One region of the Bradyrhizobium sp. UFLA05-109 genome, then DNA from elsewhere that is predicted to be linked to it. Evidence: predicted binding sites of a transcription regulator. Region 1 holds the regulator's gene; the other holds the start of a gene.
The links. The regulator PhoB, encoded in region 1, activates phosphate uptake and scavenging genes when phosphate is short. The targets are predictions, from matches to a motif close to TGTCATNNANCTGTCAT.
Positions count from the first base shown of each region.

Region 2: the regulator PhoB is predicted to act here: its motif matches at 1,111-1,127, upstream of Q3C01_RS02280 (acetoacetate decarboxylase).

Region 1 covers NZ_JBBIAR010000042.1:65,566-70,627, reverse strand. Annotated here, with positions in the region: gene Q3C01_RS27865 (aspartate aminotransferase family protein) at 1-72, opposite strand, end outside; gene Q3C01_RS27860 (GcrA family cell cycle regulator) at 528-1,040, shown strand; gene phoB (phosphate regulon transcriptional regulator PhoB) at 1,125-1,832, opposite strand; gene phoU (phosphate signaling complex protein PhoU) at 1,847-2,563, opposite strand; gene pstB (phosphate ABC transporter ATP-binding protein PstB) at 2,575-3,393, opposite strand; gene pstA (phosphate ABC transporter permease PstA) at 3,390-4,235, opposite strand; gene pstC (phosphate ABC transporter permease subunit PstC) at 4,237-5,062, opposite strand, start outside.
Region 2 covers NZ_JBBIAR010000002.1:198,132-203,193, forward strand. Annotated here, with positions in the region: gene Q3C01_RS02275 (patatin-like phospholipase family protein) at 1-1,069, opposite strand, end outside; gene Q3C01_RS02280 (acetoacetate decarboxylase) at 1,301-2,083, shown strand; gene Q3C01_RS02285 (transporter) at 2,210-3,226, shown strand; gene Q3C01_RS02290 (carbohydrate porin) at 3,357-4,655, shown strand; gene Q3C01_RS02295 (MFS transporter) at 4,669-5,062, opposite strand, start outside.

The DNA of each region.
Region 1 (5,062 bases):
TTCGCCGCGCTCGAAGCCGAGCTCGGCCCTGGCGAAAACGGGAAGCAGATGCGTCGCGGCGCTCTTGGTCATGACGGTCACTTGGATGTTGGGGCCGGCTGAGGCTGCGTTGCGCAGCGCATCATTGACCTGCCCGGAAAACGAAACGTGCCGCCTTTTAAGGGCGGCACGTGACACCATTTTATGCTTGGAAAAACCGCTGTCAATGCCGCCAGAAGGCCGTGCGAGGCGCGCGGCCCGTAGTCTTGCGGTGGCGATTTTGAGAGTTTTTTAAGACGGAACATGTGGACGCGGAGCCGCAGACTCTTGCGCGGGAGTCACGCCATATTGTAGCGTTTCTCCTGTCAGATACGACATCTCGTGCAGCAGTTCTGATCCTCTAAGTCCTCATGTACCGGCGTAACGTTCAGGTGCGTTTTTCGCGCCCGGCGAGCCTTAAGGGATTCTGACGGCACGGGTTTTTCGAGGCTTAGACATCGCCACGTGGCCCCAAGGATTGGCTGGCGCGCGGCGAGGGGAAGGGTGCAATGACGGTTTTGACCTGGTCCGACGATCGCGTCGAGCAATTGAAAAAGCTCTGGGAAGCCGGGCTTTCGGCCAGCCAGATCGCTGCCGAACTCGGGAATGTGACGCGCAACGCCGTAATCGGCAAGGTGCACCGGCTGGGCCTGTCCGGTCGCGCCAAGACCCCGTCCTCGGCGGCTCCCCGGCCGCGCAAGGCACGCCCCGCGCAGCACATGATGCGGGTGAGCCGGCCGATCTCGCGCGGCAACACCGCCCTCGCCCAAGCCTTCGAGGTCGAGGTGGAGCCCGATCCCATCACCTATGACAATGTCGTACCGATGAGCCAGCGCCTGTCGCTGCTCGAGCTCAACGAAGCGACCTGCCACTGGCCGGTCGGCGATCCCTCGAGCCCGGATTTCTTCTTCTGCGGCGGCAAGTCGCTCTCGGGCCTGCCCTATTGCGCGCAGCACTCGCGCGTCGCCTACCAGCCGGCGGCGGATCGTCGGCGCGCACCGGCTAAGCCGGGAACACGCTGAGTTCAGCCACAAACGACAACGTCCCGGCGCAGGGCCGGGACGCCTGATCGAGAAACGTCAGCGCGCCATTTGGCGCGCTTTTTTTTACGTTTGCTCAGCCTTCGCGAAACGATCATCCAGCGCGTAGCCGGCGCCGCGGACCGTGCGGATCGGATCCTGCTCGCGGCCGAGATTGAGCAGCTTGCGCAGACGGCCGATATGGACGTCGACGGTGCGCTCATCGATATAGATGTCACGGCCCCAGACGCTGTCGAGCAGCTGCTCGCGCGAGAACACCCGGCCGGGATGCTCCAGGAAGAACTCCAGGAGGCGATATTCGGTCGGGCCGAGGTCGATCGGCCTGCCCGAGCGGGCGACGCGGCGCTTCTCGCGGTCGAGCTCGATGTCGCCATAGGCGAGTATGGTCGCAAGCCGCTCGGGGCTTGCACGCCGCAGGAGGCCCTTCACGCGTGCGAGCAACTCGGGCACCGAGAACGGCTTGACGATGTAGTCGTCGGCGCCGGTCGCAAGCCCGCGCACCCGCTCGCTCTCCTCACCGCGCGCCGTGAGCATGATGATCGGCAGCTGCTTGGTCTCGGGCCTGGCGCGAAGCCTGCGACACAGCTCGATGCCGGACAGGCCCGGCAGCATCCAGTCGAGCACGATCAGGTCGGGGATGTGCTCTTTGAGACGGGTGTCGGCGTCGTCGCCGCGCATCACCGTCTCGACATCGTAGCCGTCGCCTTCGAGGTTATAGCGCAATAGCTCGGTCAGCGCTTCCTCGTCCTCAACAACCAGAATGCGTGCGCCCATGGCGTCGTCGCTCCTTAAGTGTTCGGCACGGTCGTGGCGAAGGTGGTCATGTCGCCCTTCGGACGCTTGTCCGCGATGGCCTGACCTTCGATCATATAGAAGACGGTCTCGGCGATGTTGGTCGCATGGTCGCCGATCCGCTCGATATTCTTGGCGCAGAACATCAAATGGATGCAGAACGAAATGTTGCGCGGATCCTCCATCATGTAGGTCAGGAGCTCGCGGAACAGCGAAGTGCAGATCGCGTCGACCTCCTCGTCGCCCTTCCACACCATCATCGCCGCTGGCAGATCATGCGCGGCATAGGCGTCCAGCACCGACTTGACCTGCTGCTGCACGAGGTCGGTCATGTGCTCCAGGCCGCGGAACAGCTTTAGCGGATGGAAATCGGTCTCGAGCGCGGCGACGCGCTTGCCCATGTTCTTGGCGAGGTCGCCGATGCGCTCCAGATCGGTCGCAACGCGCATGGCGCCGACGATCTCGCGCAGGTCGACAGCCATCGGCTGGCGGCGCGCGATCGTGAGCACGGCGCGCTCCTCGATCTTCTTCTGGAGCGCGTCGATCTCGGCGTCGGTTGCTACCACGCGCTGGCCGAGCGCGACGTCACGGCGGATCAGCGCATCGACGGAATCGACGATCATGCGCTCGGCAAGGCCACCCATCTCCGCAACGAGCCGCGTAAGCTCCTGGAGGTCGGTGTCGAAGGCCTTTGCGGTATGTTCAGAAGCCATTTCCTGTCTCCTCAGCCGAAGCGGCCGGTGATGTAGTCCTGGGTACGCCGGTCGCTGGGCGACGTGAAGATCTTGCTGGTCTCGTCGAACTCGATGAGCTCGCCGAGATACATGAAGGCGGTCTTGTCGGAGACGCGCGCCGCCTGCTGCATGTTGTGGGTGACGATCGCGATCGTGTAGTTCTCGGCGAGCTCCTGGATCAGCTCCTCGACCTTGGCGGTCGAGATCGGATCGAGCGCCGAGCAGGGCTCGTCGAACAGGATCACCTCGGGGCGCACCGCCACGGTGCGGGCGATGCAGAGACGCTGCTGCTGGCCACCGGAGAGCGACAGGCCGGAGGCGTTGAGCTTGTCCTTGACTTCGTTCCACAGCGCACCACCGCGCAGCGCCTTCTCGACCCGGTCGTCCATCTCGGACTTGGAGATCTTCTCATAGAGGCGGATGCCGAAGGCGATGTTCTCATAGATCGTCATCGGGAACGGCGTCGGCTTCTGGAACACCATGCCGACCCGGGCACGCAGCAGGTTGAGGTCGAGCTTGGGGTCGAGGATGTTGGTCTGGTCCAGCATCAGCTGACCGGTGGCGCGCTGCCCCGGATAGAGATCGTACATCCGGTTGAAGATGCGCAGCAGGGTCGACTTGCCGCAGCCGGACGGGCCGATGAACGCCGTGACGCGGTTGGTGCCGAGCGTCATGTTGATGTTCTTCAGCGCGTGGTGTTCGCCGTAATAAAAGTTGAGGTTGCGCACCGTCACCTTGGCCGGAGCCTCAGGCAGCGTCGGCGAGGCCTGACGCCCGGTGGAACCTACGGAAACGGACAGATCGCTCATTTTGCAGTCCTCTCGGCGCCAAGAATGCGCGCGCCAATGTTCAGGGCAAGCACGGTCAGGGTGATCAGAAGCGCCCCGCTCCAGGCCAGTTGCTTCCAATAGGCGTAGGGGCTCTGAACGAAGTTGTTGATGGTGACCGGCAGGTTCGCCATCGTCTTGTTCAGGCTCAGGCTGAAGAACTGGTTCGACAGCGCGGTGAACAGTAGCGGCGCGGTCTCGCCGGCGACGCGGGCGGTCGCGAGCAGCACGCCGGTGATGAGGCCGGAGCGCGCCGCGCGGTAGGCGATCCGCTTGATCACCAGCGAGCGTGGCAGACCGAGGGCGGAAGCCGCCTCACGCAACGCGTTCGGCACCAGCAACAGCATGTCCTCGGTGGTGCGCAGCACGACCGGGATCACGATGACGGCGAGCGCCAGCGCGCCGGCGATCGCGGAGAAGCCACGCATCGGCACCACCACCGCGCCATAGATGAACAGGCCGATGATGATCGAGGGCGCCGACAAGAGGATGTCGTTGATGAAGCGGATCACCGAGGTCAGCTTGTCGTTGCGGCCGTATTCGGCGAGATAGGTGCCGGCGAACATGCCGAGCGGTGCGCCGATGCCGACGCCGATCACGGTCATGATGATCGAACCGATGATGGCGTTGCGCAGGCCGCCTTCGGTCGAGCCCGGGGGCGGAGTGTCCGCGACGAAGATCTGAAGGTTCAGACCGGTGATGCCGTTGTAGAGCAGCGTGATCAGGATCAGCGCGAGCCAGGTGACGCCAAAGGCGGCGGCACCGATGCAGAGACCGCGGACGACGATGTCCTTGCGGCGGCGACGTGCGTAAATCGGGTTCATGTTACTTCCCCGCCTTCTTTTCGAGACGCAGCAGCATCAGCCGCGCGCCTGCGAGCACGAAGAACGTCAGCACGAACAGCAGGAGGCCGAGCAGGATCAGGCCTGACTGGTGCAGGCCGTCGCTCTCGGCGAACTCGCTCGCGATCGCCGCCGAGATCGTGGTGCCCGGCGCGAAGATCGAGGACGATATACGGAAGGAATTGCCGATGATGAAGGTCACCGCCATGGTCTCGCCCAGCGCGCGGCCGAGGGCGAGCATGACGCCGCCGATGATGCCGACGCGCGTATAGGGGATCACCACGCTGCGCACGACCTCCCAGGTGGTGCAGCCGACGCCGTAGGCGGCCTCTTTGAGGACCGGCGGCACAGTCTTGAACACGTCGACCGAGATCGAGGTGATGAAGGGCAGCACCATGATCGCAAGGATCAGCGCGGCGTTGAACAGGCTGAGATAGGACGGCGGGCCGGCGAAGATCGCGCCCAGCACGGGAACGCCGTCGAACAGCTTGATCATGAAGGGCTGGAAGGTGTTGGCCAGGAACGGGCCCAGCACGAAGAAGCCCCACATGCCGTAGATGATCGAGGGAATGCCGGCGAGCAGCTCGACGGCCATGCCGATCGGGCGGCGCAGCCATTGCGGGCAGAGCTCGGTGAGGAAGATCGCAATGCCGAGCCCGACGGGAATGGCGATCAGCATCGCGATGAAGGAGGTGATGAGCGTGCCGTACATCGGCCCGACCGCGCCAAGCACCGGTGGATCGGCGGACGGCGCCCAGCGCTGCGTCCACAGGAACGCGAGGCCGTATTCCTTCATCGCCGGGAACGCC
Region 2 (5,062 bases), on a different contig from region 1:
AGCCGCTCGTCCAGTGCTCGCGCATGGAGGTGCCGGAGAATTCGTGGTCCTTGGCGTCGCCCTCATAGGCCTTCTGCTGATAGATCAAATGCAGGATCGCGATCTCCGGCATGTTGCGCAGGCTCGCCTTGAGCTGGCGTTCCTCTTCGGACAATTGCTCGTCGGGAAGCTTCGCCAGCGCCTTGTAGAGCAGGACCTTCAGATTGTGCGTCCGGCGGTAGACGTCGGTGTTGTGGCGCGTGCGCGAGGAATACATGATGTCCTTGTGGCGGGCCATGACGTCCTGGATCGAGCGCGGCAGCACGCCGCGCGCGCTGAACAGGTCGACCTGGAACACCAGCGAGTTGAGATCGTCCTCCTGGTCGAGCAGGTGCTGGAGCGGCGTGTTCGAGACGATGCCGCCATCCCAGAAATGATCTGTGCCGATCCTGACCATCGGCAGCGCCGGCGGCAGCGCGCCGGAGGCCATGACGTGCTCGGGGTGGATCTCATCATGGGCATTGTCGAAATAGATGAAGTTGCCCGACAGCACGTTCACCGCACCGACCGCGAAGCGGATCTTTTTTTCGTTGATCAGGTCGAAGTCGACGAGCTCGCGCAAGCTGTCGCGCAAGGGAGTCGTGTCGTAATAGCTGGTTGCAGTCCTGGCGCCGACCGGGCTGAACCAGGGATTGACCTGGTGCGGGGTGAAGAAGCCCGGCTGGCCCATCGCCGACGTCATCCACGCGCTGGTGAGATTGCGCCACTGGCGGAAGACGTCGCCATCAGGCGTGTAGTGCCAGATCTTGCGGTTGGTGATGCGCTCCCAGAAAATGCGAAGCTGATCGAGCCGCTTCTCCGGCTTGTTGCCCGCGATGATGGCTGAGTTGATCGCACCGATCGAGACGCCGCAGACCCAGTCGGGCTCGATGCCGGCCTCATGCAGCGCCTGATAGACGCCGGCCTGGTAGGCGCCAAGCGCGCCGCCGCCTTGCAGCACCAGCGCGACGCGATCGCAGCGCTCGGGCCGCCAGCCCCGCGAGGGAGGCTGATTTGTCTGATATGTCGGTTGCGACGTGCGGGCGTCCATGGCGCTGTCTCCCTGCCTCGCCCGGACGATTGCGCCCCGCAATGACGGCGTGATGACAATTGCGGCGCCGATGCATCGCGGACATGCAGGCCCATCGCGCCGGGAATGACGGAGGGGTCACGCGCCTGACGGAAATCCATCACATCGCAGTCAATGACGGCGGCTAGCAATTCACGTTAGGCTTGCAGCTGCCAGGCGGACATCACACCAGCGTCACACAGGAGATCAAAGATGCGCAGGGAAGACGTTCTGAGACTCCCGTCCATGCCGGCCGCCGGACCGAGCTATCCCGCTGGTCCCTATCGCTTCATCAACCGCGAATTCCTCGTCATCACCTACGAGACCGATCCGGACCTGATCCGCGCCGGCCTGCCTGAGCCGTTGGAGCCGATCGACCAAGCGATCGTGCATTACGAATGGATCAGGATGCCGGACTCCTCCGGCTTCGGCAGCTACACCGAGTCCGGTCTGGTGATCCCCGCGCGCCTGCACGGCGAAGAGGTGAACTTCGTCTCACAGATGTATCTCGACGATGATCCGCCGATCGCGGCGGGGCGCGAAATCTGGGGCTTTCCCAAGAAGTACGCTCACCCCAAGCTCGAGATCGTCAAGGATACCCTGACCGGCACGCTGGAATATGCCGGTCAGCTCGTCGCCATGGGTACGATGGGCTACAAGCACGAGAGCATGGCCGGCAACGGTGATCTCACCCGCGCCACGCTGTCGAAGACACAAATCAATCTGAAGATGATCCCAGGCGTCGACGGCCAGCTCGAGGTCTGCCAGCTCGTCGCGATCAACCTCACCGACATCGTTCCGAAGGGCTCCTGGATGGGGCCCGGTCGCCTGCACCTCGTGCCCCACGTCAATGCGCCGGTTGCGGATTTCCCGGTCCGCCGCGTGGTCGGCGCGCATCACTATATCGCCGACCTGACCCTGCCGTTCGGCCGCGTCGTGCACGACTACATCAAGGAAGCCCAGGCGGCGGCCGCGACGGGGTTGGCCGCGGAGTAGGGCGGCGGATCTCGTCGGCTCGTATCATCAAACTGTAACACTGGTGTAATCCAATTAAGTACCCGCGAAGGTCGGGAGGAGGCAAACAGCCCCCCGGACCTGGGCTGCATTGACGTGGGGGTGAGCATGGTTGAGCAAGTAACGCTTGCCAGCGTAACGGATGATTCTGCGCTGGCTATTCCCGGCCTGGTCTGGGCGTTCCGCCTGCACAGTGACGGCAGCGCTGAGGCGCTGCCGATCGACCAGCCGATCGAGTTCAGCCATGATGGCCGGCTCTGGCTGCATTTCAATCTGACCGATGCGCGGGCGCGGCCGTGGATCGCGGCCTCCGGCCTGCCGCCGCTCGCGCGCGAGCTGCTCCTGTCCAAGGACACGTTTCAGCAGCTCCACGTCATCGATGACTGCGTCTACGGCGTGTTTTCCGACCTCGTGCGCGACATCGAGAGCCCGACCGAAGAAACCGCGTTCCTGCGCTTTGCGATGACCGGACAGCTTCTGATCAGCGGTCGCCATCAGGCGCTGTGCTCGGCCGATGCGACACGTCGGATGCTCGAGGGCGGCTACCGCGTCGCGAATGTCGCAGCTCTCTTGGAGAAGATCGTCGACGAGGTCGCCGACACCATGGACCGCATGGCCGACAGGATTGGTCAGGACATCGACGGCATCGAAGAAAAGATCGCGGCCGATGATGCCAAGCCGGAGATGCGCAGCATTCTGAGCCGGCAGCGTCGCACTTGCGTCCGGCTGCATCGCCAGTTGACGGGACTTCGAATCCTGTTTCATCGACTTGACCAGAAGCATGGCGACGATCTGCCCCCGGAGTTGCGAATTCAGGCTGGCAAACTCGCGCAACGCCTGGACGGCCTTGACCACGACATTGTTGAGCTCCGTGAACGGACCCGCCTGCTGGAGGAAGAGCTGCACTTCAAGAATGAAGAAGAGAGCAACCGGCATCTTCATACGCTGTCGATCGTGACCACGCTGCTGCTGCCGCCGACACTGATCACCGGAATCTTCGGCATGAACACCAAGGGCCTGCCGCTGACGGACGTCGAGGAGGGCTTCATCTATGCGGCCTGCCTGATGGTCGCCTCTGCGGGCCTCGCCTATTACTTCATGCGGCGCATGGGCATTCTCAAATAGCACGCGATCCGGGTTCAACCATGTGTGCAGAGTAATGTCTCCGTTGCGAAGTGTGCTCGCAATCGTGACGGCGTGCCTTGCAGGCGCGTGGGCAAGCACGAACGCATTCGCCGGTGCCAAGGATGAGAGCGTGGCAGATTGGTTGACGCCAAAATGGTTCAACGACTGGCACGATGGGCTCGCCAACAAGGGCCTGAATTTCGGCCTCACCTATATCGGCGACAACATCGGCAATGTTTCCGGGGGCGTCGCACGGGGCGCCATCCATTTCGGTCGATTCGATTTCTCCGTTGACGCCGACCTCGACAAGCTCGTTGGCTGGACGGGTGGCCGCTTCTACGCCAACGCCTTCGAGATCTACGGTCGCGGGCTGACGCGCAACTACATCTACAATCTCGCCACCATCAGCGAGATCGAGGCGTTGCCCGACACCAGGCTCTACAACGCCTATTTCGAGCAAAGCCTGTTCGACGGCAGGTTGAACATCAGGGTCGGCCAGCAGGCGGCGGACGTCGAATTCTTCGACAGCGAAACGGATGACCTCTTCATCAACGGCACCTTCGGCTGGCCGGCAATCAAGGCCACCAACCTGCCGGCGGGCGGGCCAGCCCCGCCGATTGCGGTGCCGGGAATTCGCGTCAAGGCCGCGGTTTCGGACAACGTGACCCTCTTCGGTGCCGTTTTCAACGGCAATCCGGCGCGGCCCGGTGACGGCGATCCGCAGACGCGCGACAATCATGGACTGGCGTTTCGCGTCAATGATCCGCCGTGGCTCATCGGGCAGGTTCACTTCGACTATCATCTCGATATCGGTGGGAGCTCGCTCGCCGGCAATTTCACGCCCGGTGGCTGGTATCACCTTGGCGATTTCAACAGCCAGCGCTTTACAGCCGAGGGCCTTTCTATCGCCGACCCCACCGGGAGCGGCATCCCGGCCAAGCTGCGCGGCAACTATGGAATCTACGCGGTGGTGGAGCAGACCCTCTGGCGGCCGCCGGGGGTGACCGAGAAAACCGTCTCCGCGTCGATACCGGGCGTGACGGCGTTCGGCCGGATCGCCTACAGCCCGCCTGACCGCAACCTGATCGACCTCTATCTCGACGGCGGCGTCGGCTTCGTCGGCTTTACCCCCGGCCGCCCCCTCGACCGGTTCGGGGTCGGGATGGCCTATATGCGGATATCGGGCTCTGCCCGAAGCCTCGATGTCGACACGCAGTTCTTCAGCGGAATCCAGAGCCCCGTGCGCAGCAATGAGACCCTGCTTGAAGTGATCTACGAGGCGCACATCAAGCCGGGCTGGCTGCTGGCCCCTTATTTCCAATACGTGTGGCGGCCGTCCGGCGGCATCCCGAATCCAAATGACCCGACCGGCGTCTCGCGCATCGGCGACGCCGCAGTGTTCGGTCTGACCACCACGCTGAAGTACTAGATCCGCACCACCATCATTTGCTGGCTGCCAGTGCCATCGCAGGCTTCGGCTGTCGCGCGAGCGCCAGCACGATCAGTGATGCGAAGATGCAGAGCGCGCCGGCGATGAAGAAGGCGGGCAGATAACTCGCGAGCAGCGTCCGCGACAGGCCGGCGCCAAAGGCGGCGGAGCCGGCGCCGAGCTGGTGGCCGGCAAAAATCCAGCCGAACACCAGATTGGCGCGCTCGGGGCCGAATTTCTGCGCCGTCAGGCGTACCGTCGGTGGCACGGTGGCGATCCAGTCGAGACCGTAGAACATTGCAAACAGCGACAGGCCGTAGAAGGAGAAGTCGCTGAACGGCAGGAACAGCAGCGAGAGCCCGCGCAGGCCATAATACCAGAACAGCAGCCAGCGATTGTCGTAGCGG